3 regions of the Micromonospora sp. NBC_00421 genome follow, and region 3 is predicted to be linked to each of the others. Evidence: riboswitches for the same ligand, from Rfam matches in the RefSeq annotation. Region 3 holds a riboswitch; each other region holds the start of a gene.

Region 1 (10,490 bases), 2.3 Mb from region 3:
ATCGCCTGGGCGGCCCGTTCGGTCACCCCGACCTCCCCTGCGACGTCCCGCAGGCGGGCGGTGGGGTTGCGGGCGATGGCGAGCAGCACGTGACCGTGGTTGGTGAGGAACGTCCAGTTCCGGGTGCTCCCGGTGCCGCCTGCCGTCGTTGCCATGCCGGTCATCGTATGGCCCGTACCCGGAAAGCCCGCCGCCGGCCGGTGTTCGCGTCCGCCCACGCCCGGCGTTCGACCCGCCGTCGACATCCCCCGGACCAACGCCTGAAACGTGTATCACGAAATCTTGACGTACCTTTCGCTGCGTGTGACCGTGGGGACACGGCCGTCGTCGCCGCCGGCCGGCGTGACCAGGTGCGATCCCGGACCGAGGTGAGGCAATGGCCCCGATCACTCCGACCCAGGCGCTGGCCGAGCTGCAAGCCGGCAACAGGCGTTTCGTCGCCGGGGCGCCCCGGCACCCCAACCAGGGCGCCGGCCACCGGGCGGCAGTCGCCGACGGCCAACACCCCTTCGCGGTCATCGTCGGGTGCTCCGACTCCCGGCTCGCCGCCGAGATCATCTTCGACCGGGGTCTGGGTGACCTCTTCGTGGTCCGGACCGCCGGGCACACCGCCGGGCCCGAGGTGCTCGGCAGCGTCGAGTACGCGGTGACGGTGCTCGGCACCCCGTTGGTGGTGGTCCTCGGGCACGACTCCTGCGGGGCGGTGCAGGCAGCCCGGGAGGCGGCCCGCACCGGCACCCAACCCCCCGGGCACCTCTATTCGGTGGTCGCCGCCGTCGGGCCCAGCCTGCGTCGGGCGGCCCAGGAGGGGGTGCACGACATCGACGGGATCGTCGACATCCACATCGCACAGACCGTCGAGGTGCTGCTCGGCAACTCCCCGGTGATCGCCGCCGAGGTGGCGGCCGGGCGTTGCGCGGTGGTCGGCATGTCCTACCGGCTGGCCGCCGGTGAGGTGCGCCCGGTGGCCCCGGCCCACGCTCCCGCCGAGTCGTCCGCCCTCACCGCCACGGTGCCCGGGTCCGTCCGGGCGACGCCGGGTGCCGACGCCGCGCCGGCCGGCGAGCCGGCGGCCGTCGCCGGCTGAGACGCGATCACGACGAGGGCCGCCCGGCTCAGCCGGGCGGCCCTCGTGTCGATCATGAACTGCTACAGCAGTGACACGTGTACGTGGTCGGTGTGGTTGGACGGTCCGGAGTACGAGCTCCAGCCGTTGGCCGGGAACCAGATCTGCCGGTTCCAGATCACGTAGTAGATGCCCAGCCGGTCCGCGTTGCGGATCAGGAATGCGGCGAGGTTGTTGCCGTACATCCGGGTGTCGTTGTTGTGCCAGGGGCTGAAGCCGCTGTTCTGCAACGACCAGTCGCACGCCTTGCCCTTGGGGTGCTCCCACGGCCCACCCGGGCGGTAGCAGCCGACGAACCGGCTGAAGCCGGCCCGCTTGACCTCCTTGTACATGTGCAGCGTGCGCGGCGTGATGCAGCCCGACGTGGTCGGGTCGTTCTCGCTGCACGACTCGCCGCGCCACTCGCCGTCGGAGGTCTGGCCCGGGGCGACGCGGGCCACCGGCGAGGTGGCGTTGACCAGGCCACCGGTGAAGCCCCGGCCGCCGACCAGGGCCAGCGCCTTGTCGGCCTCGGTCTTCTTCTTGGCCATCAGGTTGGTCTGCTTCTGCTGCTCACGCACTTCGGCGTCGACGGCGAGCTTGGCGTTCTCGGCCCGGGTCCTGGCCTCGTTGACCTCGGCCAGCTTGCCGGCGTTGACCATGTTCAGCTCGTCCAGGGCGGCGGCCCGCCGGACGAAGGTGTCCGGGGCGTCGCTCTCCAGCAGCGCGGCGACCGCGCCGACCCGACCCGTCCGGTACGACTGGGCGGCGATCTCGTTTACCTGCGGGGCCAGCGCCGCCAGCTCCTGCTCGGCCTTCTCCACCTCGATGGCGTACTCGAGTTGGCGCTTCTTGGACTTCTCCAGCCGGTTCTTCGCCGCCGAGTAATCCCGGTTGGTGGCCTCGATGACGTCGGTGAGCAGCTTCGGCTCCTCGTCCTCCTCGTGCCCGGAGGGGGTGGGCGCGTTGAGGGCGGCTGCCGCGGGGGCGGCTGCCGGACCGGCGACGATCGCCAGGGCGGCGAGTACGGCCACTGCCGGAGTCATCCAGCGGCGTAGGGGTGCCGTCACAGTTTTCCCTTCCGTCGACCGCCGACCGGGTTAGCTGACGGGTTCGGGACGGAAGTGGCCCCTACCGCTGGCGCGGATTCACCCCAGGTGCTCGGTTCCCCGGCTCGCCGTACGGCGATTGGGCGGTGGCCCCGCTGGCACCGGTGGGCGCCTTCGGCGGTGACCGGCAGCGAGGTTACCCGAGAGTCGTACCGGGGATCTACGGTCACAACTCGACAAAATGTGTATTTTTCCGATAACCGGGCGTGACCAGTGACGCGGCCGACAACTGCGACCTCGCCTCCGGTTACGCAGCGGAGTGTCACCATGCCGAGTCCGTGCTCCTTTCCGGGTCCGGCCACCGGGTGGGGGCCGGGGTGGACGGTTCGCCGTGCCGGGGCGCGCTCAGCGCCGCCAGCGCCTCGGCGCGGTCGGGCGCGGGGCGTGGGGTGGGTGTCGGCCCGGTCGGGTCGGCGTCGGCGGGACCGCGCCCGGCGGTGGTGACCAGCGCGGCCAACCCGGTGGTCAGCGGCACCGCCGCCACCAGGCCGAGGGTCGCCACCGCACTGCGGACGATCTCCTGGGCCAGGAACTCGCTGGTGAGGATCTGCCCCACCGGCCGGCTGTCGGCGGTGAGCAGGAGCAGCAGCGGCAACGAGGCTCCCGCGTAGGCCAGCACGATCGTGTTGACCGTGGAGGCGATGTGCGCCCGGCCGACCCGGGTCGCCGCCCGGTAGAGCTGCAACCGGGACAACCCCGGATTGGCGTGCGCCAGCTCGGTGACGGTGGCCGACTGGGTGACCGTCACGTCGTCCAGCACGCCGAGGGAACCGATGATGATCCCGGCCAGCAGCAGGCCGTGCAGGTCCACGTCACGCTGGTACATCGACAGCGTGGTGGCCTCCTCGCTGCCGTACCCGGTCAGGTGGGTGGCGGCGGTGGCCAGCGTGCCCAGCACGCCGGTCAGCACCAGGCTGCCCAGCGTGCCGAGCACCGCCACCGAGGTCTGCGCGGTGATCCCGTGGGTCAGGTACAGCACCACGAACATGATCAGCGCGGCGCCGGTGATCGCGATCGGCAGCGGCGCGCCCCCGGCGGAGATGCCCGGCACCACGAAGGTCAACAGGATGGCGAAGCTGGCGCCCAGACCGGCCAGCGCGGCCAGCCCGCGCAGCCGGCCGAACGCCACGATCGCCGCCGCGAACAGGGCGACCAGCCAGAGCAGCGGCGTACCCCGCTGGTGCTCGGCGATGTGGTAACTGCTCGTCGAGGGATCGGTCGGGTCGGCCAACGCGACGAGCACCACCCGGTCACCGACGGCCACCGTCGGTGCGCCGGGGCCGGACGGGATCGGCGTCTCGACCTGCTTCCCGCTGTCCGGCCCCTGCTCGACGGAGACCGTCACCGTGCCGCACGGACCGGCTGCCGCCCCGGACGGGCCGTCGGGGGTCTGCGGGGCGGGCGGGCAGGCCTCGGTCACCACCCGGGTCACCGTGCCGTGGTGGCGGGGGACCTGATCCCCCTGGTCGATCTGCGGGGTGTCACCCGGCCAGAGCGCCAGCGTGGCGATCACCGTGACGACGATGAGCGGCACCACGGTCATGACGAGGATCCGCCGCACCCCGGGCGGGGTGGACGGAGCGGGACGGGTGTGGTCGGCGCCCATGTGTGCGAGTCCTCCCAACGATCCGGGACGGGATACGTGTCAGTTGGCCAACCGGTTCATCCCACGGGCGGCGGGTCGTCGTCGGACGATGGTAGCCAGCGTCCCGGCCGACCGGCGTGGTCGACCCTGCCGGCAGGGCTCCGGCTCGTCACGGTGCGGGTGCTTCGCAGACGGGATGCCCCCCGGTCCGCACCGGAGGTGGGTCAGCCGCGCTTCATCAGGCGACCGACGGCGGCCATCATCTCGGCGGCCATCTCGTCGGCCCGGCCCTCGGCGGCCCCCTCGTGCATGCAGTGCCGGGCGTGGCCGTCGAGCAGGCCGAGGGCGACCTTGTCCAGGGCGGCCTGCACGGCGGAGATCTGGGTGAGCACGTCGATGCAGTACCGGTCGTCGTCGACCATCTTCTCGATGCCCCGGACCTGGCCCTCCACCCGGCGCAGCCGGGCCAGCAGCTGGTCCTTGCTGGTGGTGTAGCCCCGGACCGGGGTACTCGGTGTGGTCATGACCACCACGATAGCGTACCCCTGGGGGGTATGCTACGGTCGCCGGGAAAGGTACCCCTAGGGGGTATGTTCGAAGAGTGGGAGGGGAACATTCGATGATCACGAACTACCAGGTGAACGGCATGACCTGCGGGCACTGCGTCAACGCGGTGAGCGGCGAGGTGGGCGCGCTCGACGGCGTCACCGACGTCCAGGTGGACCTCTCCTCCGGCCGGGTCGCCGTCACCAGCGACCGTCCGCTCGACACCGAGGCCGTGCGCGCCGCCGTCGACGAGGCCGGCTACGACCTCGTCGAGGCGTGACGGGCCACCGGCCCGCCGGGGGCCGGGGCAACCGATGAACACGGCGACCAGGCTGGGTGGCTTCGCCCTCGGTCTCGCGGTGGTGTTCGGCGCGGCGTACGGGGCCGGTCAGCTGACCGGCCCCGTACGCCCGCCCGCCGAGACCCGCCACGACCCGGCGCACACCCCGGATCCCACCCGCCCCACCGACGCCCCTGCCCCCGGCCCCGACCCGACGCCGACCGGGACCGTCACCGGCGGGGCAGGTCACCCCCACGGTCGACCGGAGGTGCCGCGATGACCCCGACCGCGAACGACCTGCCCACCGCCCCCCACCTGATCGAACTCACCATCGGCGGGATGACCTGCGCGTCCTGCGCCGCCCGGATCGAGAAGAAGCTCAACCGGATGGACGGCGTGGAGGCGACCGTCAACTACGCCACCGAGAAGGCCACCGTCCGGTACGCCGACGAGATCACCCCGGGCGACCTGATCGCCACCGTCGAGAAGACCGGCTACACCGCAGTCGTGCCGCCGCCGCCCACCCCCGCCGGGGCGGAACCGGCCGGTGGGTCGGTGGACGAGCTGACCGCCCTGCGTACCCGGCTGCGGGTGTCGGCCGTGCTGACCGTGCCGGTGATCGTGTTGGCGATGGTGCCGGCCTGGCAGTTCACCTACTGGCAGTGGCTGTCGCTGACCCTGGCCGCCCCGGTGGTGGCGTACGGCGGGCTGCCGTTCCACCGGGCCGCCTGGACCAACCTGCGGCACGGCGCGGCGACCATGGACACCCTGGTCTCGCTCGGCACCCTCGCCGCGTTCGGCTGGTCGCTCTGGGCGCTCTTCCTCGGCGACGCCGGGATGCCCGGGATGACCCACCCGTTCCGCCTGGACGTCACCCGCACCGACGGGGCCGGCAACATCTACCTGGAGGCCGCCGCCGGGGTGACCCTGTTCCTCCTGGCCGGTCGCTACTTCGAGGCCCGGTCCAAGCGGACCGCCGGGGCGGCCCTGCGCGCCCTGCTGGAACTCGGCGCGCGCGACGTCGCGGTGCTGCGGGGCGGCACGGAGGCCCGGATCCCGGTCGACCAGCTCGTCGTGGGCGACCGGTTCGTGGTCCGACCGGGCGAGAAGATCGCCACTGACGGGCGGGTCGAGGAGGGCACCTCGGCGGTCGACGCCAGCATGCTCACCGGCGAGTCGGTGCCGGTCGAGGTCGGACCGGGCGACCTGGTGGCCGGCGCCACCGTCAACGCGGGCGGCCGGCTGGTCGTCACCGCCACCCGGGTCGGTGCGGACACCCAGCTCGCCCAGATGGCGAAACTGGTGGAGGCGGCACAGACCGGCAAGGCAGCGGTGCAGCGGTTGGCCGACCGGATCTCCGGGGTGTTCGTGCCGATCGTGATCGCGTTGGCCGTCGGCACGCTGGGCTGGTGGCTGGGCACCGGTGCCGGTCCGACCGCCGCCTTCACCGCCGCGGTGGCCGTGCTGATCATCGCCTGCCCGTGTGCCCTCGGTCTGGCCACCCCGACCGCGCTGCTGGTCGGCACCGGGCGGGGGGCCCAGCTCGGCATCCTGATCAAGGGGCCGGAGGTGCTGGAGTCCACCCGCCAGGTCGACACGGTGGTGCTGGACAAGACCGGCACGGTCACCACCGGCCGGATGACCCTGGTCGACGTCCGCCCCGCCGACGGGCAGGACCAGGCCGAACTGCTCCGGCTCGCCGGGGCGGTGGAGGCCGGCTCGGAGCATCCGATCGCGCGGGCCGTCGCGGCCGGCGCGGCCGAGGCCGGTGAACTGCCGTCGGTCACCGGGTTCGCCGCCACCGAGGGGTTGGGCGTGACCGGCACCGTCGACGGCCACGACCTCGTCGTCGGGCGGCCGGGAATGCTCCGCGAGCGGGGTCTTGACGTACCGGAGGAGGTGGTCCGGGCGGTGGCCGAGGCGGAGGCCGCCGGCCGTACGGCGGTGGTGGCGGGTTGGTCCGGGCGGGCCCGGGGCGTCCTCGCGGTCGCCGACGTGGTCCGGCCCACCAGCCGGGCGGCGATCGCCGGCCTGCGTGCCCTGGGCCTCACTCCGGTGCTGCTCACCGGGGACAACGCCACAGTCGCGCGGGCGGTCGCCGCCGAGGTGGGCATCGACCAGGTGACCGCCGAGGTGCTGCCGGTCGACAAGGTCGACGTGGTCCGCCGGCTCCAGGCACAGGGCCGTACGGTCGCCATGGTCGGTGACGGGATCAACGACGCCGCCGCCCTGGCCCAGGCCGACCTGGGGTTGGCCATGGGCACCGGCACCGACGTGGCGATCGAGGCGTCCGACCTGACCCTGGTCCGGGGCGACCTGACCGCCGCAGTGGACGCGATCCGGCTCTCCCGGCGCACCCTCGCCGTGATCAAGGGCAACCTGTTCTGGGCGTTCGCCTACAACGTGGCAGCGCTGCCACTGGCCGCCGCCGGCCTGCTCAACCCGATGATCGCCGGCGCGGCGATGGCCTTCTCCTCGGTCTTCGTGGTCGCCAACAGCCTCCGCCTCCGCCGCTTCCCGCCCGCCACCCCCCACCCCGGACAACCGCGTTGATCAAGAGGTTTGCGTCATCCGCCGACTCACGGGTGACGCAAACCTCTTGATCGACCCGCTGGAGCGGTGGGTGGGGTGTTTTGGGTTCGGGGGGTGGGGGTAGTTGAGGGGCGTTGGAAGAAATGCTTATACGGGAGGCTCTCATGGGATTCGACGACAAGATCGAAAACACGACCGAGAACACTGCCGGCAAGGTCAAGGAAGGCGTCGGCCGGGCGACCGACAACGAGCGCCTGGAGGCCGAGGGTCGCAACGACCAGGCCAAGTCCAGCCTCAAGCAGGCCGCCGAGAAGGTCAAGGACGCTTTCAAGAGCTGAACCGCTCCAGCCCGGCACGCCGGACCGACACTCGTCGGCCCGGCGTGCGGCGTGCCGGGGGTGAGGCGTCGGCCGACCCGGGCCGTGCGGCATCGTGTCCGTGGTAACGCCGACACATCGAAACGGGGAAGTCGATGCACCGTAGCTCCGCCACCGCGCTCACCCTCGCCGTCTTGACCGTCCTCGCCACCGGCTGCTCGGACGGTGGGGCCGACACCGATGCCGCACCCGGCCCGTCGGCCGGTGCCACCGGGACCCCCACCGTGGAGTCCACGCCCGACACGGTGACGGCCACCGCCGATGCCACCCCGACCGCGGGCAGTGCCGCGAACACCGCGCAGGTCTGTCGTGCCGTCGATCAGTTGATCATCGACGGCAGCCGGCAGATCGTCGCCGACTCGACCGAGGCCACCCGCGAGGAACTCACCCCGGAGCAGCTCAACGGCAAGCTCAAGGGGCGGCTGAGCCGGCTCGCCGACGACGTCCGCGCGCAGTCCCGAAAGGCCCAGGACGCCCGGATCAGGAAGCTGGTCGACGAGACCGCCGCGAAGATCGACAAGGGTGCGGCGGCCAAGAGCCCGGCAACCTGGATGGGCACCGACTTCGTCGACATCCCGCCCCGGCTCACCCGCGACTGTCACGTCTGAGCCGGACCCCGGCCGGTCCGTTCACCCCGGGTCAGCGTCGACCGGTGAGCCGGACCCCGGCCGTTCCGCCCACCCGGGTCAGCGTCGGCCGGGGAGCGGCCGGGCCGGCGGGGTGGCGCCGGCGAGCGAGGCACGGTCGGCGGCGGAGGTGCCGGACTGCCAGCCCTCGGCGTCCCGCACGGTCAGCCGGGCCCGGGTGACGCCGGGGAAGAGGGTGTCCATCCGCTCCCGTACCGCACCGGAGCGGGCGGCGAGCACCGGCAGCAGCCGATCCGGCCCGGCGGCCTCCGTCGCCTGCCGGTTCGCCTCGTCGGTCGCGGCCCGCAGCCGCTCGCCGATCCGTCGGGCGAAGGCGTGCAGGAAAGCCTCGTCGTACGCCTTGGTGCGTCGACCGCCACCCTGACGTTCCCGGCGTCCACGCAGCATCGCGGCGGTGGCCTGCACCAGCAGTGAGGTGTGCAGCAGCTCGACCGCCTCCAGATCGGCGGGGAAGCCGAGCACTGTGGCGAAACCGAGATCGTCCGACCAGACCGACTCGCACCGGTTCGCCGCCGCCACCTCCTGCACCAGCAGCGCCTTCGCGCCCGGGTACGGAGCGTCGGTGCCGATCCGGATTCCACCGGCCCGGCCGGGGTCGGCGGCGGTCGCCTCGACCAGCGCCCGTTCCAGGCTGTGCCGGGCGATCAGCTCCTGGGCCTTACCGGTGAACGCCTCCGCCTCGGCCGGGAAGGTGGTGGACTCCGCCTTGGCCAGCAACGCCCGTACCCGGTCGAGCACCCGGGACCCGGTCGGCCCGGTCGCGGCCGTGCCGTTGGGGCTGCCGGGCGGAGGGCGGAGCACCGCGACCGGCGGCAGGCCGGCCAGCAGTGCCAGCACCTCGATCGCGTCACGCAGGGCGGTGATCCGGTCCGTACCCTCCCGGGTGGCCCAACCACTCAGCCACCCGGCGTCGTCGTCCCAGCGGACCAGGGCGTCCAGGCCGGTCAACTGGTCGTCCCACCACTGCGGCACCGGACCGGGCTGGGCCGCCCGGTCCGCGGCGAGGGCGTCGGTGACCAGCCGACCGGGGCCCGCACCGAGTCGGCGGGTCACGATCCGGGCCACGTCGGCCGGCTGCCAGCCGCGCGGCCAGAGCCGGCCCAGGGCGGCGACCAGCCGGCCGAGCAGCACGGCGTCCACCGCCGCCGGGCCGTCGAGGGCGCCTGCCGTACCCCGGCCACCATCGCCGCCGACCACCAGCCGGTCCAGCTTCCGCTCCGCGTCGCGTACGTCGGTGCCACGCACCGCCGTGACCGCGGCGGTGATGAGGGCGTCGGCGTCCGGCACGGGTGGTCCTTCCTGGGGGATGACGGCCGGGTGGTGTCCGGATCGCCGGGAGTGTCTGCCCGGCAACGGTACCCGTACCCTGGATTGCCCACCCCGGGCACTCATCCGTACGCGCCTCGCGCCCGTACTCCTGCCCGGAGTGGACCACAGGTGGACGGGGAGGCGAACGGTGAGCACCCTGACGGTGAGCGAGGCCGCCGACCGGGGCCGGCACCGGGGGCGACGCCGGGGCGTGACCCCGGCGGGTGTCCTGACGGCGGTGCTGGTGGTGGCCGGGTTGACCGCTGGTGGTGCGGTGGTGGCCCAGCGGCAGGGCGTCGACCTGGGCGCTCTCGTCGGCGACGTACGGCGGGCACCGGTCCGGCCACCCGCCGCCGCGGTGCCGCCCGTGCCGACCCGGGCGGAGGCACCCGGCCCGCTCGGATCCGCCGCCGCCCCCGCCCCGGCTCCGCTGCGCTATCCCCAGCGCGGGACCGGCACCTGGCGGACGGCGAACGCCCAGGGCGCGGTCGCCGGGCGGTCCGGCCAACTGCTGCGCTACCGGGTGGCGGTGGAGGGCGGCATCGACGACGTCGACCCGGAGCGGTTCGGCCGGGACGTGGCGGTGGTGCTCGCCGACCGCCGGGGCTGGACCGCCGACGGCCGGTGGCGGCTGCAACGGGTCGGTGCCGACGCTCCGGCCGACTTCACCGTGTTGCTGACCACCCCGGTCACCCGGGGTGAGTTGTGCGGGGACACCTCGGACCGGTACACCTCCTGCCGCAACGGCGACCGGGTGGTGATCAACGTGGCGCGGTGGGCGCGGGGCGTACCGGACTTCCGGGGTGACCTCGGCACCTACCGGTCGTACGTGCTGAACCACGAGGTGGGACACCGGCTGGGTCGGGGTCACGAACGGTGCCCGGCGGCGGGCGGGCCGGCACCGGTGATGCAGCAGCAGACCCTCGGCCTGCACGGCTGCCGGCCGAACGCCTGGCCGATGGTGGGCGGCGCCCTGCTCACCGGTCCCGCCGGCGAGTACG
Region 2 (10,490 bases), 3.4 Mb from region 3:
ACGTCGTCGCCGAGGGCCGCGTTGCGGTCGCGCAGCCACTGGATGCGGGCCAGTAGCACCTCGGGCGGGCAGGCCCCGGCCGGTCGGACCGCCGGGGGGAACTCCGTCTCGCGGACCTGTGCGTCGAAGCGGGCCGCGCTGTCCCCGTCGTCGAACGCGTTGCCCAGGTCGTGCCGGGCCAGGAAGGCCCGCAGCACCTCGTAGCGGGCCCGGTGTCCGGCGTGCAGGGCGGTGTAGTCGGCCTCGGCGTAGAGCTGCGCCGCGTCCACGTCGGCCGGCACGTCCTTCATCAGCCGGTGCGGGATGTCGAAGTAGCGGGCCAGCTCCAGGGTGCGCGAGTCGTGCGCGAACAGGAAGCCGGGGGTGCCGGCGACAAGCGCGGTGATGGTGCCGTGGATCCGGGTGCCGAACGCGAAGTCGAAGCCGGCGAGGTAGTCCATCCAGGTCCACGGGTCGAGGAACATCCGCACCTTGTCCTCGGTGAACAACGGGTGCGAGGAGTGGATCGGGATGGCGCTGGTCCTGCCCCGGTCCTCCGGGGCGTCGCCGTAGAGCAGGGTGCCGAGCGTCCTGAGGTCCTGCGGCAGGTAGCGCAGGTGCGGGTAGCGGGCCTGGTGCGCGGCGATGATCTTCGCCATCGACTTGACGTACGGGGAGACGGTAAGCGCCACCCGGGCGTCGGGCGTCAGGACCGGTGCGGTCTTCTCCACCCGGAGCTGGTCGCCGTGCAGGAACATCGACGGGCAACCGATCACGTCGACGGCGGAGAAGCCCAGCGTGTTCAGGTACTGCGCCGTTATCTCCCCCCGGACGCCGATGCTCGGCCCCCGCTCCAGCGCCGCCCGCACGAACCGGGTGACCACGTCGTCGATCGGCCGCAGGTACTCCCGGTCACCGTGGACGTCGGTCTGCACCCCGACCCCGAAGACCACCACCGGGATCCGCAGCCGTTCGACAAGCTTCGTCATCAGCTCGATGCGGTGGGCGTAGCTGCGGCGGAAGGCGTTGGCCAGCGGGATGACGTACACGTCGTACTGCTCGTTGATCCGGTCGGCGTCGCGCAGGTCGACCTTGAACTCGGTGGAGGTGATCCGCGCGGTGGAGGTACGCAGCAGCTTGTGCGCGGCGTGACTGAAGACCAGGTTGCCGTTGTTCTCCCCGATCCAGTTCCCCTCGTACGCCTCCTCGGGGCCGCGCACGTCGAACGGGTCCTTCTTCGCCCGCATCAGGATCCGCTGGTGCACCAGTCTGCTCCGTTCCTCGTTCCCGGGCGCCTCCGACGGGTCGCCGGCCTACCCACGGGTGCGCCGACACCGACGGGTCCCGCGATGTTAAGGCAGTGGAGGGATTTCGTACACCTTCGGCACATCCGCACCACCCCGGCCCGTCACCGGTGGACGGGCGTGCCGGTAGGGTGCCCGGCGTGACCAGCGTGCCCACCACCGCGTCCCCCGCGCTGAGCCGACTGCCGTCGCTGACCGGGTTGCGCTGGATCGCCGCCATGCTGGTCTTCGGCTACCACGCCGGCACCATGCGGATCATCGCCCAGCCGGACGCCAAGGCGGTGGTCGACTGGTTGTTCACCCTCGGCCTGTCCGGGGTGCAGTTCTTCTTCATCCTCAGTGGCTTCGTGCTGGTCTGGTCGGCCCGCGACGGCGACCGGCGGCGGGACTTCTGGCGTCGCCGACTCGCCAAGATCTATCCCAACCACGTGCTGACCTGGGCGGTGGCGCTGCTGGTGATGTGGTGGTTCGCCGACCCGGTGGTGCCCCGCGCCGCGCTGGAGAACCTCTTCCTCGTCCAGGCCTGGGACCCCACCCCCGGTTACTTCTACAGCATCAACAACGTGAGCTGGTCGCTCTCCTGCGAGCTGTTCTTCTACCTCTGCCTGCCGCTGGTGCTGCCGGCGATCCGGCGGGCCCGCTCCGGAGTGCTCTGGGCGGTGGTGGTGGCGGTGCCGCTGGTGATCCTGTCGCTCTGGCCCGGCCAGCAGTTGCTGCCCGAGGGCACCAACTGGTGGTTCACCCAGGTCTTCCCGCTGGTCCGCTCCACCGAGTTCTGGCTGGGCGTCGCCGCCGCCGAGCTGCTGCGCCGTGGCCACTGGCGGGGCCCCGGCCTGCCGCTGGCCAGCCTGTTCTTCGTGGCCGTCTGGGTGGCGGCACACTGGATCCCGGCCGAGATGTGGGCGGCGCTGCTGTCGGTGGCGTACATCCTGGTCATCCCGGCGGCGGCCCGGGCGGACGTGCAGGGCCGCTGGTCGCCGTGGCGGCACCGCACACTGATCTGGCTCGGCGAGGTGTCGTTCGCCTTCTACCTGGTGCACGTGCTGGTGATGATGACCGTGCTGCGGCTCACCGGGCACTGGGGCGTGGGGCTGCCCGGCTGGTCGGGGCCGCTGGCCGTGCTCGGTTTCCTGGTGGTGAACCTGGTGCTGGCCGCAGCCCTGCACCGCTGGGTGGAGACGCCGATGATGCGCCGCCTCGCCCCCCGCCGCCGTACCCCACCCGCGCCGCCCACCCCCGACGGCGCTGTACCCGAGGGCGCTGTCCCCGGCGGTGCTGCTCCCGGCGGTGCCGACTCCGGCGGCGTGGTCGCCTGCGGCGCTGCCGCCGTGCCGGGGCCGAGAGACGCCGGCGACGGGTCGCGCGACGGGCGTCCCGTCGAGTACGCGGGACCGCGCGACCAGCACTGATCCCACTGCACCAGGTGCTCCGGCCACCCCTGCCGACCAGGGGTGTTCCCGGAAGTCCCCAGGCCGGGCGAGGGGCACCCGGTGGTCGGCGCGGCGACACGCCCGGCGGTGCTGCGGGCCGGTCACCTCGGCGGTAGCGTGGACACATGTTCCCGGCCGCGCCCGCCAGTCCCCTGTGGTGGGTCGCGCGCTGGTTGTCCCGGCTGCTGACCGGTCTCGCCGTCGCGATCGCGTTCGCCGTCGCCGGGCCGGCGCTGTCCGGCTCCGCGCTGTCCGACCCGGTGCTGCCCGACCCGGGGTCGCCCGCAGCCGCCCTGTCGATCGACGCGCCGGTGTCCTTCGACGCCGCTGCGGCCCTGTCCGCTCCGGGCGGTGGCCTCACCGGCATCCGCACCGGTGACCAGGGGGTCGACCTGGCCGGCGTGGTCGCCGCAGACCGGGTCGACGCCGTCACGCTCACCGTGCCGGCCGGTGCCGCGCGGAACGTCCCGGTCCCGCCCCCGGGGGCTACCGCCGGGCGGCTGCCCACCGTCGCCGGCCCACGGGCACCCCCGGCGGGCTGACCGCCCACGCGGGGGCCCACCCGCGACCGCCAGTGCGACGAACCTCACCCCCGCACCGCCCGGCCGGACGTCCTCCGCAACGGACCCGCCGCCGGTACGGCCTCCTCTTCCGCTTCCCGCCCGCGAGGTGCCGACCGTGAACACCGTGCTCTCCCAGTTCCTGATCGAGGTCCCGACCGCCACCGCCATCTGGTCCGCGCTGCTCGTCCTCGCCCTGACCGGGCTCACCGTCCTGGTGGCCCGGCCCGAGCGGGAGCACCCGACCGACGCCGCCGCCGTCGTGCCGCCACCCGACGCCCCGCCCCCGGTCGCCGATCTGCGCCGCTACGCCGAGGAGGTGGCCGTCGCCGCCACCGGGGCCGCCCAGACGGCGCACCGCCGTCGTACGGCCTGGCTGGCTGCCCAGGACGACCTGGACCGGGCCTGGCAGGCGTACGACGAGGCGGAGACGGTGGCCCGCCGGTTCGCCGGTGCCGGTGCGCTGCCCAGCCCGCGTACCCCCCGTACCCCCGTCGAGTACGCGGGCCGGGAACGGTGGCTGCACCAGGAGGCGGTGGCGGCGCACTGGCGGGGGGAGTTGTCGGTGGAGCGGCTGCGGGACGTCTTCGCCCACCGCGACGGCTGGGACCCGCGTCGGCACCCGGTCGAACACGAGGTGATGCTCGCCCGAGCCGTCCGCGGGGACCGGCGTACGGCGTACCGGGTCGCGGTCGGGCGGGAACGGGCGGCGTGGCGGGACGCCGAACTGGCCGCCGAGGCGGCCCGGTCCCTGGCCGTCGAGGCGTACGCGGCGGCGCAACGGCTGCGGCCGGGCCGGATTCCGTTGCCCCGCAGCGCGACGTCGGCGGCCCGTCCGGCACCCGCCGCCCGCTGGCACCCGGCCCGGGTGAACTGACCGGAGATGATCGGCTCGATGCCGCGCCGGTAGCGGTATCGGCTCGGCATGGACACCGCCACCACGGCCCCGCTTCGTCGCGGCATCGCGGTCCGGCATCGCGGTCCGGCATCGCGGTCCGGCATCGCGGTCCGGGGTCGCGGTCCGGGGTCGCGGTCCGGGGTCGCGGTCCGGGGTCGCGGTCCGGGGTCGCGGTCCCGTGTCGTGGTCCGGCGTCGTGGTCCGGTCCCAGCTCCGGGCCATCGGGGCTGCCTGGCGTCACGAGGGCGGAATTGTTATCCGGGCCGGCGTGGGTGGCGTCACCGTGCGTGGGGATTCGGACACCTGGTCACAGGTGGTCACATCGACTACGACGATCATCGGTGGTTGCTGGCGGAGCGTCCGGTTGTCGCCCCCGCGAGACGGACGCCCCGGTCGCCCCACGAGCGGCCAGTCGGTGCCCGAGTGCACCGGAAAACGGTGCGCCTCGACCATGTTTGCGCAGCTCACGGGGCTTGGCGAGGGAGAACCCGGCCAGTAGTGTCGCTGCGGTCCGGTGCGGTTCCCGTTCGCAGCAGGCGACGCCGCGCCGACCCGCTCAATCGTGCGAGTCACGAACCGGGGACCCACCGCACCATCTGGGGTGAATCCGCGGGCCACGGCCCGGGGTAGGGCGATCTTCCCGCCCGAATCCGTCAGCTAACCCGGTCGGCGGCAGCGGAAGGAGTTCCATCCTCGTGTACTACGACCCCACCCCCTCGGTAGTTCCGCCACCTCGGTGCCGGGGTGCCGCCGGACCGTCGCGCCTGACGCGCTGACCCGGCCGACAGCCCCCGCCGTCCGGTCTCGTCGGACGGCCCCACCGAACTGCCCGGCCTCTCGTCGGGCGGCCCACCGAGCTGCCCGGCCCCCGTCGGGCGGTCCCGACCGAACGAGCGGCCGAACACCCGATCCGCGCGTGGCGTACCGCCGCGTGCCGCTCCGGCGTGCCCGGCCGCCTCGCCCCGTGGAGGAACACCCTGTGAAGCACCACATGAAGCGACAGCTACGCCGGCTGACCACTCAGCGCCCGTACCAGCTGGTGGTCGGCTCGGCAGCGGTCGTCGTCCTGGCCACCGGCGCCGCCGCGCTGGCTGCCGGGGTCGACGACGCCCCGACCGACCAGCAGCGTTCGACCGCCGTCGCCGAGACCGCCCCCCGCCTCGACGACGTCGCCACCCGCGCCCAGGCCCGGGTCGCCGCCCCCGCCCGGACCAGCCCGTCGGCCACCCCCACGGCCAGCCCGTCGGCGAGCCCCACCCCATCACTCCGGGTCACCAGGGCGAAGACCAGGGCCACCGCCAACCCGGACCTGACCCGCACGGTGGCAGCTCCGAAGCCGCCGTCGTCGAAGGTCCTCCGCTACGAGTACCAGGCGCAGACCACCTACTACTACTGCGGCCCGGCGGCGGTGCGCAACGCGCTCAGCGCGGCCGGCATCGAGCGCAGCCAGGACGACCTCGCCGCCCAGTTGGGCACCACCGAGATGGGCACCAACTCGGCCGAGGACACGACCCGGGTGCTCAACGCCGTGGTGAAGGGCGACCCGTACCGGACCCGGATGTTCGCCGGCACCCCCAGTGACGCGCAGGCCGAGCGGCTGCGGGCCGACGTGGTCGCGACGGTCACCGACAAGCGGGCCGTGGTCGCGAACGTGGTCGGGGACGTCACCGATCTCGACGGCGGCTGGCACTCCTTCCCCGGCGGCCACTACGTCGCCGTGGTCGGCTACCAGGACAACGGCCGTATCGTCCGGATCGCCGACTCGGCCGACCCGTCGCTGCCGGCGTACTGGGTCAGCGTGACCACCCTGGCGAACTGGATCGCCACCCGGGGCTACTCCGCCTGACCGCCCGCCGCGCGTCGGCCGCAAGGTCGCGCTCGGACATGGTTGTAGTGGCCTCCTTCTCGAGGGAGGCCACTACAACATGGATCGAGCACGATCTTGCAGCGAGCGGTCAGGCTCCAGCTCCCGGCGGGCGGCGTCGAGGAAGCCGTCGGCGTACGCGTCGGCGGGGAAGTCGCCCAGGTAGCGACGGCGGGTCTGCCAACGGGCCGCCGCCAACGGGTCGGTGTCCAGCAGCCCGGTCAGCACCTCGTCCAGGTTGGCCATGTCCCGGCGCAGCACGTAACCGGAGCGGGCCAGCGGGAAGCGGGTCAGGAACTCGTCGCCGTCGACACCCAGGTCGGTCACCGCGTACGGCTTGCCCGAGTAGAGGTAGTCGGAGATGACCCCGGAGACGTCGGAGACCAGCGCGTCGGAGCGGTTGACGCAGTCGGTCAGGCTCAGCTCCCGACTGGCCGCCGCGCCCCACAGGTGCTGCCGGCCGGTGCGGGTCCGGTCGGCGGCGAGCAGCTCGGTCAGCCGCGCCAACTGCCGGGCCGAGGCCGGGTTCTGCCCGGTGTACGGGTGCGCCCGCAGGATCACCGTGGCGCCCCGGTCGAGCAGCCGGCGCAGCATCGGCTCGGCCACCGGCAGCGAGCAGTAGTTGGCGTCGGCGTGGTGGCCGGTCCAGGTGGGGGTGTAGAGCACGGTCGGGGCGGTCAGTGGCCGCACCTCCCGGCGTACCTCGATGGCCTCGACCTGGGGGCGACCTACCACGACGAACTTCTCGGCGGGGATCTCCACGCCGGCCCGCGCGTACCGCTCGATCGCCGCCGGACCGGCCACGAAGATCTTGTCGAAGATGGCCGAGACCGGGTTGGCGCTGGGCGCCTTGTCGCTGTCGCCGTGGTGCAGTTGCACGTGGGTGAGCTGGGTGAACCGGATGCAGTGGCTGTTCTTCGCCCCGTGGTTGACATAGAACGCCACCCGCAGGCTGGGCACCAGCGCCTCGTCCATCGCCTTGAGGGTGGGGCAGTAGACCACCGGGGCGCTCGTCGCGGCGGCGACCGTGGGCAGGAACTCCGGCTCCCGCAGCAGCACCAGGAACGGCCGGCCGAGCCGCTCCAGGTAGGGCAGCCACATGGTGACCTGGTATTCCGAGCCGGGCGGGGCGGAGAAGTAGAGCAGGAACTCCGGCTGGTGCGCCCGCAGCGCCCGGGTCACCGGGCCGCCCCCGCCCGAGGGCCGGAACCGTCGCCGGGCCAGGTCCAGGCCGACCGCGCCGCAGCCGGCGGCCACCAGCAGGACGACGACCAGCGCCAGCACGGCGGGCAGGGCGAACGCGGCGGCCACCGCCACCACGGCCAGCAGCCCCAGCAGTACGCCGCCGAGCCGGGCGGCGACCAGCGGGGTCCACGCCCGCACCGGCAGGTTCGCCGCCCGGATCTCCAGGTTGCCGGCGTCGCGCAGCGGCCCCACCAGCAGCACCAGGCCCAGCAGCAGCAGCGCGGTCAGCGCCAGCACCGGGTCGAAACCGTCGTCGAGCCGGCGGGCGTAGCCGACCAGGATCCCGGCGGCCAGCAGCACCGTCTCGGCGACGGTGTCGGCGTCGGGGCGGACCCGGCGTTCGTAGGCGGCGGCGGCCAGCGCGGCCACCGCCAGGGCCAGGCCCCAGCCGGTGGCCCCGGTGAACGCCACCACCAGGAAGGCGACCACGGCCAGGCCGGTGGTCAGGCACCGTGCGATCAGTTTCCTGACCAGGTCACCACGCATGTCGTACCGTCTCCGGGGGTCGGTCAGCCGGCGTCGACGCCGCTGGGCAGCCGGTCCTGCGCGGCCGAGGTCGGCTGGGCCGGCACCGGGGCCGGCTCGCCGGGGGCCCGCCGGACGTCGATCACCTGGCCGGTGAGGTCGGAGATCAGCACGTCGAGCGAGGACTGGGCGACCGTCTCGGCGGCCAGCAGGGTGTGCTCCGGCTCCTCGCCGAACGCCTTTGTGCGCATCGGGGTGGCGGTGCGCTCCGGGTTGATGCAGTTGACCCGGACCCCGAACTCGGCCCACTCGTCGGAGAGCGCCTGGGTCAGGTTGACGAGCGCCGCCTTGGTCGACGAGTAGAGCGCGTACTGCGCCCGGCCCCGGGTGTACGAGCTGGACGTGTAGAGCAGCAGCTGACCCTTGGTCTGCTGGAGGTACGGCAGGGACTGCCGGGCGGCGATCACCGGGCCGACGAAGTTGACCTGGAGCACCCGGTCCATGGTCTCCTCGTCCATCTCGGCAAGCGCGCCCTTCTCCAGGATGCCGGCGGTGACCACCACGTGGTCGATCCGGCCGGTGGCCTCGAAGGCGGTCTTCAGCGCGGCCTCGACGTCGCCGGTCTGCTCGACGTGGGTGCCGGTGCTGGAGCGGCTGAACGGGAAGACCTGCGCGCCGTAGCCCCGGGCCAGCTCGGCCAGGTCGTGGCCGATGCCGTAGCTGCCGCCGAAGATGACGATCGTCCGACCGGCCAGCTCCTCGGTGTAGCTGCGGTGCGACAGCCGGGGCGCCTGGGCGGCGGCGAGCTGGAAGAGCTTGTCGGCGAGGTGCACGTCGACCGGGTGGGTGACCTTGATGTTCTCGTCCGACCCGTCGATCACCTTGATCGGCGTGCCGGGCAGGTAGCGCAGCACCACACCGCAGTCGTCGGTGGCGGCGAAGTCCGGGTCGCCCTCGGCCCGCCGGTACGCCTCCCGGATGGTGCCCGAGCGGAACGCCTGCGGGGTCTGCCCCCGGCGCAGCCGGGAGCGGACCGGGATGTCGGTGATGCACTCGTCCTCGTCGACCTGGATGATCGTGTCGGCCGAGGGGATCGCCACGTCGACGGCGGTGTAGCTCCACAGCGCGTTCACGCACTCGCGCACGATCCGGGCGCTGACCAGCGGGCGGACCGCGTCGTGGAAGAGGATGTTGACGTCACCCTCGCCGACCGCGTCCAGGGCGATCCGGGTGGTGGCGTTACGGGTCTCGCCGCCCTCGATCACCTTGCTGACCTTGCGGAACCCGGCCTTGTCGACGATCTGCTGGGCGTCGGCGACGTGGCCGGTGGCCATCAGCACGATGATCTCGTCGATCTCCGGGGCGCCCTCGAAGACGGCCAGGGTGTGCTCGATGATCGGCTTGCCGGCGATCTTCAGCAACTGCTTCGGGATGCCCAGGCCCAGCCGGGTCCCGGTGCCTCCGGCCAGCACCACCGCCACCGTCCGCGAGGGCCGCCACGGCGCCGGGGTCTCCGGTGTGGCGTCCGGGCCAGTGGTGTGGTCCTGCGTCATTGCCGATCCTCACTCTCGGGGAATGTCTGCACACGTCCCGGGGGTCACCCTGAACGGAAGATTGCGCCAGCACGGCGACGGGATGAACCTTAACGCGCGGACCGCGCCGCCCCAACGGGACGACGCGGTCCGTCGGGCACCGGGTCGATGCCCTACGTGCGCCCGGAATACTACTTGCCGTTGGCGAATGCCTCGTACGCCCGGATCACCTCGTCGGTGGGCCCGTCCATCCGGATCAGCCCCGACTCCAACCAGATCGTCCGTTCGCAGGTGTCGCGCACCGAGGAGAGCTGGTGGCTGACCAGGAAGACCGTGCCGGCCCCCTCGCGCAGCTCCCGGACCCGCTGCTCGCTGCGCTTGCGGAAGCCCTTGTCGCCGGTGGCGAGCGCCTCGTCGATCAGCAGCACGTCGTGCTTCTTGGCGGCGGCGATGGAGAACCGCAGCCGGGCCGCCATACCCGAGGAGTACGTCCGCATCGGCAGGCTGGCGAAGTCACCCCGCTGGTTGATCCCGGAGAACTCGATGATCTCCGGGGTCATCCGGGCCACGTCGTCGGGCTGCATGCCCATCGCCAGGCAGCCCAGCGTGACGTTCCGCTCGCCCGACAGGTCGTTGAGCAGGGCGGCGTTCACCCCGAGCAGGGACGGCTGGCCCTGGGTGTAGACCGCGCCCCGGTTGACCGGGAGCAGCCCGGCGATGGTCCGCAGCAGGGTGGATTTGCCGGAGCCGTTGCTGCCGATCAGGCCGATCGCCTCACCCCGGTACGCGGTGAAGGAGACCCCCTTGACCGCATGCACCTCCTGGATGTTCGGCGCGGAGGAGCGCTTTACCAGCCGGCGCAGCGCGGCCACCGGTGTGCTCCCGCCCCCGGCGCCCTTGTGCACCCGGTAGATCACGTGTGCGTCGTCGACCACCACGGTGGGGATCCGCTCGACGACCCTGGGCAGGGTCACTGTGACGTCGTTGGACGTCTCGTACCTGTCATCCACGGCCGTACTCCTGTTCGCCGCGCCAGAAGTAGACGAACCCGGCCACGCCACCCAGCACCGCCCAGCCGGCCGCCACCAGCCAGAGCTGGGTCAGCGACTCGTTGAGCAGTGGCGCCTGCTCCAGCAGGGCGTACCGGGCCAGCTCGATGTAGACCAGGATCGGGTTGAACTGGATGAGTGTCGAGGCCCACTCCGGCAACCTG
Region 3 (10,490 bases):
GGTGGGTCAGGTGGGTGGTGATGGTCAGGGGGCGAGCAGGGTGACCTCGCCGGTGTCCAGGTCGTACAGGGCGCCGACGACGTCCACGGCACCCTGTACGACCGGGCCGGACAGCAGTGCCTCGGTGCGCAGCGTTCGCACCGTTCGTCGTACGTGCCGACGTGCCGCCAGCGAGTGGACGGCCGGGTCGTGCAGACCCACCTCGGTCACCGCCGGGGCGATCCGGTCGACGACGTAGTCCAGGTCCCCACCGGGTCGCCGTCCCGTGCGCAGGCTCTCCACCGTCGAGGCGACCGCCCCGCACCGCTCGTGCCCGAGCACCATCACCAACGTCACGCCGAGCTGGTCCACCACGTACTCGATCGAGCCCCGGACGGCCCGGTCCAGCACGTGTGCCCCGGTGCGGATGACGCAGATCGAGCCGAAGGTCTGGTCGAAGATCGCCTCCAGCGGCACCCGCGAGTCGATGCAGCCGAGCAGCACCGCGTACGGCTGCTGGTCGCCGGAGGCCACGGCCGCGGCGGCGGTGATGTCGTGCCCGTGGACGGGACGGCCGCTGACGAAGCGCCGGTTGCCGGCGAGCAACTCGGCCAACGCCGCCCGGGGTGTCCGGGCAGCTCCGGCAGACGAAGTCGGCATGCCCCCAGACTGGTCGCCGCGCCGAGCCTGCGCAGCCGGGTCGGGATTCTTCCCACCAGCACGATTGGCGCGGACCCGGCTCGGGTAGCCGGATGACGCCGGTGAATGGGTACCGGGTGGCTGGGGAGGTGGCGATGCCGGATCAGCGGGAGTTGCGGCTGCCCGACGAGGTACGACTGCACGTCGAGGTGAGTGGCCCGGCCGACGCCGAGGTCACCGTGATCCTGCTGCACGGCTGGACGCTGGACGGCCGGGCCTGGCACAGGCAGCTCGCCGACCTACGGAGCCGGTCCGGCGACCGGGTCCGGGTGGTCACGTACGACGCACGCGGGCACGGCCGGTCGAGCTGCATGGCGCTGCGTACGGCGACCCTGGCCCAGCTCGGCGACGACCTGGCGGCAGTGGTGGACGAGGTGGCCCCGACCGGGCCGGTGGTGCTCGTCGGCCACTCGATGGGCGGGATGACGGTGATGGAGTACGCCCACCGGCACCCGGCCCACTTCGCCGCCCGGACGGCCGGCCTGGTCTTCGTCTCCACCACCGCCGAGGGACACACCCACACCGCGTACGGCCTGTCGCCGCGGATCGCCCGGTTGATCCGGATCGCCGAGACCACCGGCGCGGGGGTGCTGGCCCGGTGCGGCGCCTGGCGGCCGCCCCGAGCGCTGCTGCGCGCCCTGGCCCCGAGCATCCGGTGGATGCTCTTCGGCGACCACTGCTCCGCCTCGGACATCCGCCTGGTCACCTCGGCGGTGGCCCGCGCGTCGCTGCGCTCGATCGGCGGTTTCCGCGCCTCGATCGGTGCCCAGCACCGACTCGACACCCTGGCCGCGTTGGCGCACCTGCCGGCGGCGGCGTTGGTCGGCGACCGGGACCGGCTCACCCCACCGCCGTGCGCGGAGTCGATAGCGGCGGCGCTGCCGGCCACCGAGCTGACGGTCTGCCCGGGGGCCGGGCACATGCTGATGATGGAGCGCCCGGACGAGGTGAACGCCGCCCTCGCCGGGGTGCTCCACCGGGTGCTCGGTCACCTCCGCGCCGGCCGACCGCCCCGCCCGCGCCGCGCCGCCCGCACGCCGAGGCGGTCCGCCCCGGTCCCCCAACCGGCGGGCTGAGCCGCCCCGCCGGCGGCACACCGGTCCGCCCCGATCGCCCAACCGACGCGCTCAGGCATCCCGCCGGCACCGACGCCGCCGGCCGGTCGACCGAGCAACCTGGCCGGACCGGACGAGGTGCGGAGGTCGCTCGACCGGCGAGGCGTGGAGGTCGCCAGGGGTGGCGGAGGTCGCGGGGCGGGTATCGGCCCGACGCGGGCGGGCGGCTGCCCGTACCCTCATTCCGCCTGGCACGCACCCGTGCCCGGCGTCGCCGTCGCACAGGAGCCCGTACGTTGACCGACCAGATCACCCTGGAACAGGAGATCGCCGCCGAGCAACGGCATCTCGACCGGGTGTACGCCCGGCTCGCCGAACTGCGCCGCGCGGCAGTCCGCGCCGAGCGGGACGGTTACCGGCTGGCCCGGGTCGGCAACTTCGGCGCACTGGTGGAGCGGGACGCCATGGTCTTCCACGCCGCCCAGCGCCGGCACATGTTGGACGCGGAACACGAGGGGCTGGTCTTCGGCCGGCTGGATCTGCGGGACCGGCAGGTGCTGCACGTCGGCCGGCTCGGGGTGCGCGGGGAGAACGCCGAGACGCTTGTGGTCGACTGGCGTGCTCCGGCCGCCGCCGCCTTCTACCGGGCCACCCCGGCCGACCCGCTGGGGGTGGTGCGGCGGCGCACCATCAGCTCGTCGGCGGAGAAGGTCACCCGGATCGAGGACGAACTGCTCGACCCGGAGGCCGCGCCGCCGGACATGCCGGTGGTCGGCGACGGGGCGTTGCTGGCCACCCTGTCCAGGGCGACCGGGCGGGGCATGCGGGACATCATCGCCACCATCCAGCGGGAGCAGGACGAGGTGATCCGCTCCCCCGCGGCGGGTGTCACGATCGTCTCGGGTGGGCCGGGCACCGGGAAGACGGCGGTGGCCCTGCACCGGGCGGCGTACCTGCTCTATGCCGACCGCAGCCGGTACGCCGGCGGCGGCATCCTGGTGGTGGGTCCGTCGGCGGTCTTCGTGGAGTACATCGCCTCGGTGCTGCCCTCGTTGGGCGAGGAGACCGCCACCCTGCACTCCCTGGGTTCGCTGTTCCCCGGGATGTCGTCGACCCGTACCGACGAGCCCGAGGTGGCGGCGGTGAAGGGTTCGCTGCGGATGCGGCGGGTGCTGGAACGGGCGGCCCGGGACGCGGTGCCGGACAGCCCTCAGCAGCTGCGCCTGCTCTACCGGGGTGCGTTGCTGCGGTTGGAACGGCAGGAGCTGGACCGCATCCGGGACCGGGCGTTGCACCGGGGCGCCCGCCGTAACGAGGTGCGCCGCGCCGGCTTCGACGGGGTACTCGCCGCGCTGTACACGCAGGCCCGCCGGCTGGCCGTCACCGGCCTGCCCGAGCAACGCGCCTTCGAGGACGAGATCATCGACCGGCCGGAGTTCCGGGAGTTCCTCAAGGCGTGGTGGCCCCGGTTGCATCCCCGGCACGTGCTGGGTTGGCTGGCCCACCCGGATCGACTGCACCGGTACGCGACAGGCATCCTCTCCCGGGCGGAGATCGCGTTGCTGGTGAGGGCGTACCGGTCGTTGGACACCGAGGGGTTGACGGTGGCCGACGTCGCCCTCCTCGACGAGCTGGACGCCCTGCTGGGCAAGCCGGTACGCCCGAGGAAGGCCAACCGGGATCCGTTCCAGCTGGCCGGCGGGGTGCGGGAGCTGAGCACCTTCGGTGAACGGCAACGCGCCGCCCGGGCAGCGGACCGGGAGCGACCGGAGGACTACCGCGACTACGCGCACGTGGTGGTCGACGAGTCGCAGGACGTCTCGCCGATGCAGTGGCGGATGGTCGGCCGGCGCGGTCGGCTCGCCTCCTGGACGGTGGTGGGCGACCCGGCGCAGACCGCCTGGACGGGCGACCAGGAGGAGCTGGACCGGGCCCGGGACCAGGCGCTGGGCCGGCGCCGTCGGCACCGGTTCACGCTCTCCACCAACTACCGCAACTCCGCGGAGATCTTCGCGGTGGCGGCGGCGGAGATCCGCCGGCTCTACCCCGACCTGGAGCTGCCGAGCGCGGTGCGGTCCACCGGGGTGGACCCGGTGGCGCTGAACGTCCCGGCGACGGAGCTGGCCCCGGCGACGCTCGACGCGGTGGACGCGTTGCTCGCCGAGGTGGCGGGGACGGTCGGCGTGATCACGCCGGTGCCCCGCCGGGACGAGGTCGCCGGCTGGTTGGGCGACCGGGGCGGGGCGCGGCTCCAGGTGGTGAACAGTCTCCAGGCCAAGGGCATGGAGTACGACGGGGTGGTGCTGGTCTGCCCCGGCGAGATCCGGGCCGATCCGGGCTCCGGGGTACGGACGCTCTACGTGGCACTTTCCCGGGCCACCCAGCGCCTCACCACCGTCGAGCCGACGGGCTGATCCACGGGCTGACCCGCCGGCAGCCGGTCCCGACCTCTCGACGCGGCCCGGGACCGGCCCGCCCTGTCCGCGACCGGCCCGGCCCGGGCCGCCCACGCCTGGCCCCCACCTGGCCGGCTGCCGGGCTGTCACTTGCACACATAGCGATGTGAGCATAGATTGGATCGGGTTCGCGGCGGCGACGGAAGGTGTGGACGTGGGCGCAGGTCATGACCACAGCGCGACGATCAGCAACGCCGCACACCGGCACCGCGGCCGGCTCTGGGCGGCGTTCGGGCTGCTCACCGTGCTCATGCTGGTGGAGGCGGTGGCCGCCTTCGGCACCGGCTCACTGGCGCTGCTCTCCGACGCCGGGCACATGTTCACCGACGTGCTCGGCATCGGGATGGCGCTGGCGGCGATCACCGCCACCCGGCGGGCCGAGCGGGATCCGCAGCGCACCTTCGGGCTCTACCGGTTGGAGGTGCTCGCCGCGCTGGCCAACGCCGTCCTGCTCAGCGGCGTCGCCGTCTATGTACTGATCGAGGCGGTACGCCGGTTCGGCGAACCGGCCGAGGTGCTGGCCGGCCCGATGCTGGTGGTGGCGGTGCTCGGCCTGCTGGCCAACCTCGTCGCGTTCGGCCTGCTGCGCGAGGGCGCCAAGGAGAGCCTCAACCTGCGCGGGGCGTACCTGGAGGTGGTCGGCGACCTGCTCGGCTCCCTAGGGGTGATCGTCGCGGCCCTGTTGATCGCCGGCACCGGCTGGTGGTGGGCGGACCCGGTGGTCGCCGTGGCGATCGGCGTGTTCATCCTGCCCCGCACCTGGCGACTCGGGCGGGCGGCGGTGCGCATCCTGGTGCAGGCCGCCCCGGAACACCTCCAGGTGACTGCCGTGCACGACCGGCTGACCGCCGTACCCGGCGTCGCCGAGGTGCACGACCTGCACGTCTGGACGCTCACCTCCGGGATGGACGTCGCCTCGGCGCACCTGACCATGGCCCCCGACGCCGAGGTCGGCACCGTGCTGGCCGCCGCCCGGGAAGCCCTGCGGGAGGATTTCCACATCGAGCACGCCACCCTGCAGATCGAGCCCGGCGCGGCCCCCGGCGCCTGCGGCCCGACCCACTGGTGATTAGCTTTTTATCCCATTCAAACCTTTTAGCAGTATTCACTCTCGTACCCTCAGTCACGAGGTAGGCAAGTGTCACACGCGTACCGGTAGGCTCGGCTCCGGCCTCCGCCAGGCGGCGCCCACCGGCGCCGGCGGTGGCCGCCGCCTAATCGCCCACCAGGGCGAACCGGGGAACCATGTTCCTGGGGTGCATCCGCGTCAGCGGTAGGGATCTTCCGTCCCGAACCCGTCAGCTAACCCGGTCGGCGGCTGACGGAAGGACATTCGCATGCACGTACGCACCACCACGCGGCTACTGGCCGCAGTCGTCACGGCACTCGCCCTGGGCGTGTCGTCCGCGCCGTTCACCCCGGCCGTCGCCGCGCCCGTCACCCGGCTCGCCGCTCCCGGCGACGACGAGGGCGGCACCCCGGCACTGCGGGACCAGCTGGACGCGGCGAGCAAGGGCTGGGTCGACGCGAAGGCCGCGCTGGAACGCTCCACCAAGCGCCAGCAGGAGTTGGACGGCCAGCTCAAGTCCATCGAGGCACAGCTGGTCGTGCAGACCGGCAAGGTCGGCGAGATCGCCGGCGCGGCCTACCGCACCGGCCGTCTCGGACCAATGTCCGCCCTGCTCAACAGCAACAGCCCGGGTGGCTTCCTGGACCGCGCGGCGGCGCTGGAGACCGTCGCGGCCCGGGAGGACCAGGAACTACGCACGATGATCGAGACCCGGGACCAGGCCACCCGGACCCGGGCCGCCGTGAGCCGGGAGATCACCGAACAGCGCAAGCAGGTCGCCACCATGGGCAAGCGCAAGGAGCAGGCCGAACGCGCGCTGGCGGTGGCCGCCGCCGACAAGCCGACCCCCACCTCCCGGGACTCCGGCAGCTCGGACGGCACGTCCAACAGCAACGCCAAGGGAGCAGCCCGCAACTCCGACGGTTCCTGGCCGTCCGAGTCGTGCAGCGTCAACGACCCGACCCCGGCCAACGGCTGCATCACCCCGCGTACGCTCAACGCCCTCCACCAGGCCAAGGCGGCCGGTTTCACCAGGTACGTCTCCTGCCACCGGCCCAGCGGTTCCGGTGAGCACCCCAAGGGCCGGGCGTGCGACTTCGCCGCCCAGAAGAACGGGTTCGGCGGGGTGGCCAGTGGCGGCGACCGGACGTACGGCAACAACCTGGCCGCGTACTTCATCCGCAACGCCGACCGGCTCGGCGTGCTCTACGTGATCTGGTTCAAGCGGATCTGGCTGCCGAGCAGCGGATGGAAGTCGTACAGCGGGGGCAACGGCGACCCGTCCAGCGACCACACCAACCACGTGCACCTGTCGATGATCTGAGCTGTCCCGGTGGCCCGTCGGCAACGGCGGGCCACCGGAACTGTCCCGCCCTGGGATCGCCGCCCCCAGGTCACCGGCCCGCCCAGCCGACCGCCGGCGCAGGTTGCCGGCCCGCTCAGCCGACCGTCGGCGCATCGCCGGGGCGGCCGTCCAGCGCCGCCCCGAGCCGGCTGGCCAGCCCCAGGTGGGCGGCGCGGGCCTGTCGGAAGGCGTAGCCGAACAACGGCGCCGGCGCGGCCAGGGTGATCTCGACGTCGATGCGCAGCAGGTCACCCTCCACCCGGAGCCGGGTGTGGTTACGGACCGTGGTGCCGGGCTGCTGCCGGGCCACCGTCACGACCTCGTCCGCGCCGACCAGCAGGACATCGGCCTGGTAGGTGACCGGGAATCGCAGCGGCCCCAACTCCAGCCGGTCGGTGATCGCATAGCTGGCCAGGGCACCCGGCCGGGCCGGTAGCCGACGCACCCGGACGATCAGGGGATGCAGCTCCTCCTGCCGGGACAGGTCGCTCAGCAGCGCCATCGCATCCGCCTGTGAGCAGCGCGCCTGCACCGTGTAGCTGAAGCTCTCCCGCCGGACCACCGGGCCTCCTGACCGTCGTCGGTCGCCCGATCGTGCCGTACCGGAGACGGACTGGCAACGTCCCAGCTCGCCCGGCAGCGGACGGTCGGCCTACCCGCTGCCCGGGTCAGGCGCCCGGCAGCACCTCGGGGGTGGCGGCACCGGCGAAGTACGGCTCCGGGGCACCGAAGAGACCGAGCAGGCCGGTGACCCAGAGCTGCCGGTGTACGAACCGGCTCGGCTCGGTGACGATCAGCTTGACGCCACTGACCTCGGCGGTCTGGAACCCGGCGACCATCGCGCTGATCCCGACGGAGTCGATGAAGGTGACAAGTCGCATGTTGAGCTCGATCCGCGCGGGCCGGCCCTTGGCCAGCACCTCGGCGATCGACTCACGTACCTCGTAGGCGGTGTCGACGTCGATCTCGCCCCGCGGGGCGATCTCGATGACACCGGCCGGCAGAACCGACTTCACGATCGACAGGCTCACGCGAGCACCTCCACTCGCCCGTCCCCGGGCGCCTCATCAGTACGCGGGCCGCGACCGAGAGTATTCCTCCGATGGCCTCGGTCGCCACCCCTCGGGATGAGCAATTCGCGGATCCGGACGGACCGGACCGTCCTTCCCCGTACCTTTGCTGGTCCCGTTCTTTCCGACGGACGGCGCAGCTCGGCCGTTCCAACCGTCCCAGAGTAGCGGTCCGGGTCCACCCCGGGCCGAATCCGGCAGCTCGGGCGAGCCTCGCCCGGCATGGCGGTGCAGGTTGTGGCCGGTGCCTAACCTGGGCGAGAGATGGGTCACCACGACGGAGGGACGGATCCATGATCAAGAGACTGCTCGGCCTGGCCGGGGTCGGCGCGCTGCTCGCTCTCGTACTCGCCTGCGGCTTCGGCGGCGGGGGCGGGGGCGACGACGATGACGACGACGACGGTGACGATTTCGCCCGCGCGACGTCCGTCGTCATGGTCCGCTAGAAACCGGCTCTACGCGCTGCCCGAACCGGGGTTTGCGATCCGACCGGCCGGGGCACTGCTCGATGGACAAGGCGGAACCGCTCGGTGACGAGGCGGCACCGCTCGATGACCGGCCGGACACCGGCCGGTCCGAGGACCGTCCCGCGCCGTAGAGACGAAAAGTCCGAAGTGGCCGCAGACTTCGGCACCCGAGGAGGTAGGACACGATGTATGGCAGCAACCTTCTGGAGCGCCGCAGCAAGCCCGAGCGGATCGCCGACCAGGCCTGGCAGCACCTGCTCTCGGCGGTCGACTCCGCCGGCGACAGCGTTCGTGACGCCGCCAGGTCGGTCCGCAGCTCGGGCCTGGCCGACGCCGGCGACATGGTCGGCTCGACCGCCGACGAGGCACGCCGTCGGGCGACGCTCGCCTTCGACGCGCTCGCCGGTCGTCGTCCGGCCCTGCCCTGGACCCTGCTGATCAGCGCGGCGCTGGTCGGTGCAGCGATCGGCTGGGCCGCCGGCACCGCCGCACGGGCCGCCGGCAGTGGGGGTGACCGTGCCGCCGACGACATCGAGTTCGTCGACGTGGACCGGCCCAACTCCCCGGTCGGCCTGGACGACTGACGCATTCCCGCAGGCCCCGGTCACGCCCCTCGGCGTCGACCGGGGCCTGCCTCGTTCCCCACCCCACCACCCGGCCCGCGCGCGACCACACCCACCCGCGCTTGGCGCTCCCCACCCGAGCACCCTCGCTGGTGCCCCCACAACATCCATGTTGTAGTGGCATCCCCCAGCCACGAAGCCACTACAACACGGACAACACCGTTGCGTTAACGCCATGGGCGGCTGGTCAACCCGGGACAGGAAGTGCCCGATCGGGGAGCGGGGTGGGCCCGCTCGGCGATCATGGAGTGGTGGTGCCGACCTTGGGGCTTTACGGGCGTTCTGTCACCCACCACAACTCCATGATCGGCGAGGCAGCGGCGGTTGACGAACAGCCGTTCCCCCTAACGCAACGGTGTTGACAACATGGATCGAGCACGATCTTGGGCCGTGTTGCGCGGGCAGGAGCAGGAGCGAGGAGAAGGAGCGAGGGCTAGGGCGAGGGCGGAGCCCGCGCCCGACACCGCAACATCACCTCAAGCGAGTTGATCAAGGGCCGCGACAGGGCGTACCGGCGAACATGCCGCCGGCTCCCCCGGAGGATCGGGGGAGCCGGCGGGTGGGGCAGGTGGGGGTACGTCGTCAGCGACTGGTGCAGGTCAACGCCGGAACGGTGTTGCTGCCGGTGACGTTGGCGGTGAAGCCGATGCTGGCGGTCGCACCGGCACCGAGCGCACCGTTCCACCCGGCGTCGCGTACCGAGACGGTCGCTCCGGTCTGGGTGTAGGTGCCGCCCCAGAGCGAGTTGATCGTCTGCCCGTTGGCGAACGTCCAGCCCAACGTCCAGCCGGCGATCGCGCTGGTGCCGGCGTTGCGTACCGTCACCTCACCCTGGAAGCCACCGGGCCACGACCCGGTCACCTTGTACGTCGCCGCGCACCCACCGGTCGTCGGCGGCGGCGTGGTGGGCGGGGGCGGCGTGGTGGGCGGGGGCGTGGTGGGCGGGGGCGTGGTGGGCGGCGGCGTGGTGGGCGGAGGGGTCGTCGGCGGGGGCGTGGTGGGGGTGGTCGGGGTGGGGGTGCCGCCGAGCCGGTCGGCGACCAGGATGCCCCGGCCGTTGGTGCCCAGGTAGACCCGGCCGTAGACCCTCGGGTCGCCGGTCAGCGCCTCGCCCGCGTTGCCGTACTGGTGCTGGTCGTCGTTGATCCGCACCCAGGCCGCGCCGGCGTTGTCGGAACGGTAGACACCGGCCTTGCCGTCGACGGTGCCGAAGGTGAACACCGCCGGGTACGTCTGCCCGGGGGCGGCCTTGCCGAAGCCGACGTTCACCGCCGCCGTCACGCCGGCCAGCTTGGTGAAGGTGGCCCCGGAGTCGGTGGAGTGCCACAGCCCACCCTCGCCGGCCAGCCAGATGTCCCCCTCCTTGCCGGGTACCGCCTTGAACTTGACGGTGCCGGTGGTGGGCAGGCCGGTGGCGGCGGAGGCGGTGAAGCTGGCCCCGCCGTTGCTGCTGACGTAGAACTTCCCGCCGCTGAAGCCGTAGAACTTGTTCTTGTTGACCCGGTCGGACTCGACCACCGCGTTGGCCGGGATGCCGGTGGCGGCGGTCCACGAGTTGCCGAACCCGACCGAGCGGATCACCTGCTGCCCGGCATCACCGGGGGCCCAGACGAACTGGCTGCCGTCGGCGGCGGCGGCGACCGTGCCGCCGTTGTTGACCCCGCCCGGCTCGCTGCCCTGGAACCAGTTCGCCCCGCCGTCGGTGGAGAACGCGATGTGGCTGTCGT

The links. A riboswitch is a leader RNA that binds a small molecule or an ion and turns the genes downstream of it on or off. The one in region 3 is predicted to bind cyclic di-AMP.
Region 1: another riboswitch for cyclic di-AMP. It lies ahead of OHQ87_RS21690 (coiled-coil domain-containing protein); the one in region 3 lies ahead of OHQ87_RS00925 (coiled-coil domain-containing protein).
Region 2: another riboswitch for cyclic di-AMP. It lies ahead of OHQ87_RS14945 (C39 family peptidase); the one in region 3 lies ahead of OHQ87_RS00925 (coiled-coil domain-containing protein).

The regions. Positions count from the first base shown of each region.
Region 1 covers NZ_CP107929.1:5,133,928-5,144,417, reverse strand. Annotated here, with positions in the region: gene OHQ87_RS21700 (helix-turn-helix transcriptional regulator) at 1-164, opposite strand, end outside; gene OHQ87_RS21695 (carbonic anhydrase) at 377-1,087, shown strand; gene OHQ87_RS21690 (coiled-coil domain-containing protein) at 1,150-2,175, opposite strand; cyclic di-AMP (ydaO/yuaA leader) riboswitch at 2,179-2,310, opposite strand; gene OHQ87_RS21685 (YibE/F family protein) at 2,477-3,820, opposite strand; gene OHQ87_RS21680 (metal-sensitive transcriptional regulator) at 4,024-4,323, opposite strand; gene OHQ87_RS21675 (heavy-metal-associated domain-containing protein) at 4,419-4,625, shown strand; gene OHQ87_RS21670 (hypothetical protein) at 4,660-4,905, shown strand; gene OHQ87_RS21665 (heavy metal translocating P-type ATPase) at 4,902-7,178, shown strand; gene OHQ87_RS21660 (CsbD family protein) at 7,322-7,495, shown strand; gene OHQ87_RS21655 (hypothetical protein) at 7,630-8,142, shown strand; gene OHQ87_RS21650 (DUF2786 domain-containing protein) at 8,221-9,468, opposite strand; gene OHQ87_RS21645 (DUF3152 domain-containing protein) at 9,638-10,490, shown strand, end outside.
Region 2 covers NZ_CP107929.1:3,600,926-3,611,415, reverse strand. Annotated here, with positions in the region: gene OHQ87_RS14965 (polysaccharide pyruvyl transferase family protein) at 1-1,244, opposite strand, end outside; gene OHQ87_RS14960 (acyltransferase family protein) at 1,424-2,692, shown strand; gene OHQ87_RS14955 (hypothetical protein) at 2,839-3,255, shown strand; gene OHQ87_RS14950 (hypothetical protein) at 3,392-4,150, shown strand; cyclic di-AMP (ydaO/yuaA leader) riboswitch at 4,715-4,858, shown strand; gene OHQ87_RS14945 (C39 family peptidase) at 5,163-6,017, shown strand; gene OHQ87_RS14940 (CDP-glycerol glycerophosphotransferase family protein) at 6,090-7,766, opposite strand; gene OHQ87_RS14935 (bifunctional cytidylyltransferase/SDR family oxidoreductase) at 7,790-9,298, opposite strand; gene OHQ87_RS14930 (ABC transporter ATP-binding protein) at 9,469-10,287, opposite strand; gene OHQ87_RS14925 (ABC transporter permease) at 10,280-10,490, opposite strand, start outside.
Region 3 covers NZ_CP107929.1:200,971-211,460, reverse strand. Annotated here, with positions in the region: gene OHQ87_RS00945 (carbonic anhydrase) at 25-639, opposite strand; gene OHQ87_RS00940 (alpha/beta fold hydrolase) at 774-1,754, shown strand; gene OHQ87_RS00935 (HelD family protein) at 2,030-4,147, shown strand; gene OHQ87_RS00930 (cation diffusion facilitator family transporter) at 4,344-5,258, shown strand; cyclic di-AMP (ydaO/yuaA leader) riboswitch at 5,391-5,522, shown strand; gene OHQ87_RS00925 (coiled-coil domain-containing protein) at 5,527-6,582, shown strand; gene OHQ87_RS00920 (SRPBCC family protein) at 6,698-7,165, opposite strand; gene OHQ87_RS00915 (STAS domain-containing protein) at 7,272-7,634, opposite strand; gene OHQ87_RS00910 (hypothetical protein) at 7,967-8,119, shown strand; gene OHQ87_RS00905 (hypothetical protein) at 8,326-8,724, shown strand; gene OHQ87_RS00900 (cellulose binding domain-containing protein) at 9,346-10,490, opposite strand, start outside.